One region of the Mesorhizobium bavaricum genome, then DNA from elsewhere that is predicted to be linked to it. Evidence: predicted binding sites of a transcription regulator. Region 1 holds the regulator's gene; the other holds the start of a gene.
The links. The regulator PhoB, encoded in region 1, activates phosphate uptake and scavenging genes when phosphate is short. The targets are predictions, from matches to a motif close to TGTCATNNANCTGTCAT.
Positions count from the first base shown of each region.

Region 2: AC1RZR_RS05325 (PhoX family protein) is a predicted target of PhoB. The motif match lies at 935-951, and genes of this name have one in related genera.

Region 1 is NZ_CM165566.1:1,740,286-1,742,484, reverse strand. It holds gene AC1RZR_RS08540 (ROK family protein) at 1-822, shown strand, start outside; gene phoB (phosphate regulon transcriptional regulator PhoB) at 835-1,524, opposite strand; gene phoU (phosphate signaling complex protein PhoU) at 1,544-2,199, opposite strand, start outside.
Region 2 is NZ_CM165566.1:1,112,060-1,114,258, reverse strand. It holds gene AC1RZR_RS05325 (PhoX family protein) at 1-870, opposite strand, end outside; gene AC1RZR_RS05320 (hypothetical protein) at 1,190-1,618, shown strand; gene AC1RZR_RS05315 (hypothetical protein) at 1,910-2,199, shown strand, end outside.

The DNA.
Region 1 (2,199 bases):
GACGTCCGCAATGTCGCCCGCATCGCGCTGGCGATCCAGGGCATCACCGACACGCGTGCCCGCGCCATGTTGTGGTCGCCGATCACGCCGCACACCGATATCGCCTTCGCCGACATACTCGAGGACGAGTTCGGCATTCCCGCCACCATGGAGAACGACTGCAACATGATGGCGGTGGCGCTGCGCTGGCGCGACCCTGATCGCTACCGCGACGACTTCATCGCCATCCTTTTGTCGCACGGCATCGGCATGGGCCTGGTGCTGAAGGGCGAACTGTTCACCGGTACCCATTCATCGGGCGGCGAGTTCGGCCACATGATCCATCGGCCGAACGGCGCGCTGTGCCGCTGCGGCCGGCGCGGCTGCGTCGAGGCCTATGCCGGCAACTACGCCATCTGGCGCAACGCAAGGCAGATGAGTGAGGACGCAGAACCAGTCGCCGATGTCAGCGACGCCGATATGCGCGCCCTGGCGACCGCGGCCCGCGAAAGCGATGGACCCGAGCGCGAGGCCTATCGCAAGGCCGGCGAAGCGCTCGGCTACGGTCTCGGCAGCCTCTTCGCGCTGATCGATCCGGCGCCGGTCGCCATGGTCGGTGTCAGCGCCGCGGCCTTCGACCTGATCGAGCCGGCATTGCGCGAGGCGATTGCCCAGACCGCAGGCGGCCAGCACTCGAAATCGATTTCCTTCGACACCGAGCCGAACGAACTGCCACTGATCCGCGAAGGCTGCGCCATGCGCGCACTGACCTTCGTCGACCAGGAAATTTTCGCGCTTGGCACTCACACAAGATCCGGCATCGTCGGCAAGAACGTCGCGTGAATCAGACGGGAGTCAATCTTCCCTGATCGCGTATCCCGCCCCACGAATGGTACGGATGACGTCGGGCATGCGGCCATTGTTGACCGCCTTGCGCAGCCGGCCGACATGCACGTCCACCGTGCGCTCGTCGATGTAGATCGTCTCGCCCCAGACATTGTCTAGCAGCTGGCTGCGCGAAAACACCCGACCGGGATGACGCATCATGAACTCGAGCAGGCGGAACTCGGTTGGTCCGAGCCGGATCTCGCTCTTCTTGCGATAGACCCGGTGCGATTCACGATCGAGCACGATGTCGCCGACCTTGAGCACGCTGGACAGCACTTCCGGCTTGGCGCGGCGCAGCAGCGCCTTGACCCTGGCCATGAATTCGGGGGTCGAGAACGGCTTGACCAGATAATCGTCGGCGCCGGTCGAGAGGCCGCGCACACGATCGCTTTCCTCGCCGCGCGCGGTCAGCATGATGATCGGCAGCCGCTCGGTCTCGGGACGCATTCTTAGCCGGCGGCAGAGTTCGATGCCGGAAACCGCCGGCACCATCCAGTCGAGCACCAGAAGGTCGGGGACGTTCTCCTGCAGCCGGATTTCGGCCTCGTCGCCGCGCGTCACCACCTCGACCTGGTAACCCTCGGACTCCAGATTGTAGCGGAGCAGCACGCCCAGCGGCTCTTCGTCCTCCACCACCATGATGCGTGGCGCGATCATCGACTGGTCACCCCTGTCATCATGCCGCCGGCGCGGACATTGTCGTCTCGTCCTGCTTCGGACGATTGGCGGGCAACTGCGTACCGGTCAGAACATAATACGCATTCTCCGCGATGTTGGTGACGTGATCGCCGATCCGCTCGAGGTTCTTGGCGCAGAACAGAAGATGCGTGCAGGCGGTGATGTTGCGCGGGTCTTCCATCATGTAGGTCAGGAGTTCGCGGAACACGGAGGTGTATTTGACGTCGATGCGCTCGTCGTCTGCGCGCAGTTTCGCCAGGGCCGCGGCGTCGCGCGCCGCATATTCCTCGATGACACCCTGCACCTGGATCAGCACCAGCTGCGCCATTCCGTCAATGGAATGCGACAGGTCGCGCGGCGTGACGCTGAGGCCGACGGTGCCGACGCGCTTGGCGATGTTCTTGGCAAGGTCGCCAATGCGTTCGAGATCGCCGGCCATGCGGATCGAACCGACGACATGGCGCAGATCGTCGGCCATCGGCTGCCGCTTGGCGATCAGCGTGATGGCGCGGTCATCGAGCTCGCGCTGGCGCGCGTCCATGATCGCGTCGTCTGAAACAACGCGCTGTGCCAGCGCGTTGTCGGAATTCAGCAGCGCCTTGGTGGCACCACCGACCATCGAGCCGGCGAGATCGCCCATGTCACTGATGAGCC
Region 2 (2,199 bases), 630 kb from region 1:
GGCTTCCTTGTGGCCCTCGGGCAATTCGCCGGAGAAATAGCCGTGGATGTTCTCCTCGGCCATCACATAGGTGCCCCAGGGCGTGACGCCGCCGGCGCAGTTGTTGATGGTGCCGAACACCTTGGTGCCGGACGGATCGGCGTTGGTCTTGACGCGGTCATGGCCGGCAACTGGACCGGACAGCGCCATTTCGGTGTTGGAGGTGATGCGGCGATTGAGCCTGCCGTCGCGCACCACCTTCCATTTGCCGCCGTCCTTGCGGATCTCGACGATGGTGCCGCCATGCGCGGCCATCTCGACATCGACCTGCTCCTTGCTGAGCGGCGCGACGTCGGCCGATTTCTTGCCGTCCTTCTCGACGATCTTCACGATGCCGGGGAACATCAGATGCGGGGTGGTGTATTCGTGGTTTACGACCAGCAGGCCGTGTTCGGCCGAGCCGTCGATCGCGATGTAGCCGACATAGTCGTTGTTGTAGCCAAACTGTCTGGACTGCGCTTGCGCCGTCTGTCTGGTCGGGTCGAACTCCGGCGAATCGGCAAACAGCGGATCGCCCCAGCGCAGCAGCACATCGGCATCGTAGCCCGGCGCGACATGATGCTTGTCGTCGATGCCGGCCTCCAACTCGTCGAACGCGAAGGCCGAGCCTTCGGCGGCCCGGGCCTGGTCGGCGCTGACCAGCGCCAGTGGGCTGACGGTGGCGGCAATGGCCGAGACGGCCAGCGAGCCCTTGAGGAAACCACGCCGCGAGAACCGCGCGGCGATGATCTCGCCCATGGTGCGGTTGTCGGTGGGATTGGTGGCCGGGCCGTCATTTTCCTCAAGCAGGCTGGTGCGGAATTTGGCGTCGGGGGAGCGGTGTTCGGTCATCGGGCTTGCCTCTGGCTTAGGGTGGCTGGAGCGGGTTGCCTGTTCAACCCCTTATAGTCGCCGGATCACATTTTCGTGACACCAAGGACCCTTCAGCCGCAACAGGCATTGCGCGCCGTTGGCCAAGCATTCTGCGAGCAGCAGGAAGCGCTGGGACAAAGGTCCCTTGTCAGACCCGGCAAAGGTCCCTTGGCGGCATCGCATCGGTCGTGGGCCGGTTACGCGAGGCGGCGATGTCGGCGATGGTCGGCCGCTTGCGAACACCGGCCCTGAAATCCGCCTGCCTGAATCCGCCGGCCCGATTGAAGAGGAGACCAGGATGCGCAGATCGATCACGATCCGTTATTGCTGGCTGGCGCTGAGGGCGACGTCGGCATTGGCGCTGGCCGTCGCCCCCTGTCAACTCGCTTTCCACGGCGCGGCTCCTGGCATCGTTGCGGCAAGCGCGCATGCCAAGGATGGCGGACAAGGTGGCGGCAGCGGCGGGATTGGCAACAGCAACAACGGAAACGACGGGGATGGCGGCAATTCCGGTCCCGGCGAAGGACACGACGATGCTGGGCGTCATGTCAATGCGGCAACCGGCGACAGGGTCGAAGTGGAAGGCGACAAGATCGAGGTCGAGCATCCCGACGGCATCACGGAGGAGATCGAGAACGGTCGCTTCGAGATGAAGGATGCACTCGGCCGCACGATTGTCGAACGTCCGGCGACGGCGGACGACATCAGTCGTCTCCAAGCTTTGTGAAGGTTTTACAAGTCACCTCCGCCGCCCCCGGCGGAGGTGACTTGATGTTCGGCGTCTGCCGCCGCTCGGCGTCAGGAAAGCCAGTTTCCCGTCGGCGATGGCGGTCGCCGCCGTTCATAGAAGGCATTTATTATCACACTCTTGGGACTTTAGTCCAATCTTGCGCTTGCAAAGGTCCTAGGTGACAAGCGCAACGGTCGGATGCGGCTTTCGGGGATCGTTTCTTTCGGCGATGCTGCTGCAACTGCAACGTCGACGGTGGGCGCGCCAGCTCAATCGACGGAGATCAGGATGCACAGATCGACCACGCCCCGTTGTTGCCGGCTGGCACTCAGATCGGCAGCCGCGCTGGCGTTGATCATCGCTCCCTATCAGATTGACTTCCACGGCTACGCCCCGGGGATCCACGCCGCGAGTGCACAGGCCGGCAAGGGCGGTGGTGGCGGCGGCGGAAACGGCGGCGGGGGCGGTGGCGGTGGCGGAAACGGCAATGGTGGCAACAGCGGCGGCAACAGCAGCGGCGGCAACGGCAAGGGAAACAGCGCAGGGGCCGGCAAGGGGCAGAACGACAACGGCCATCA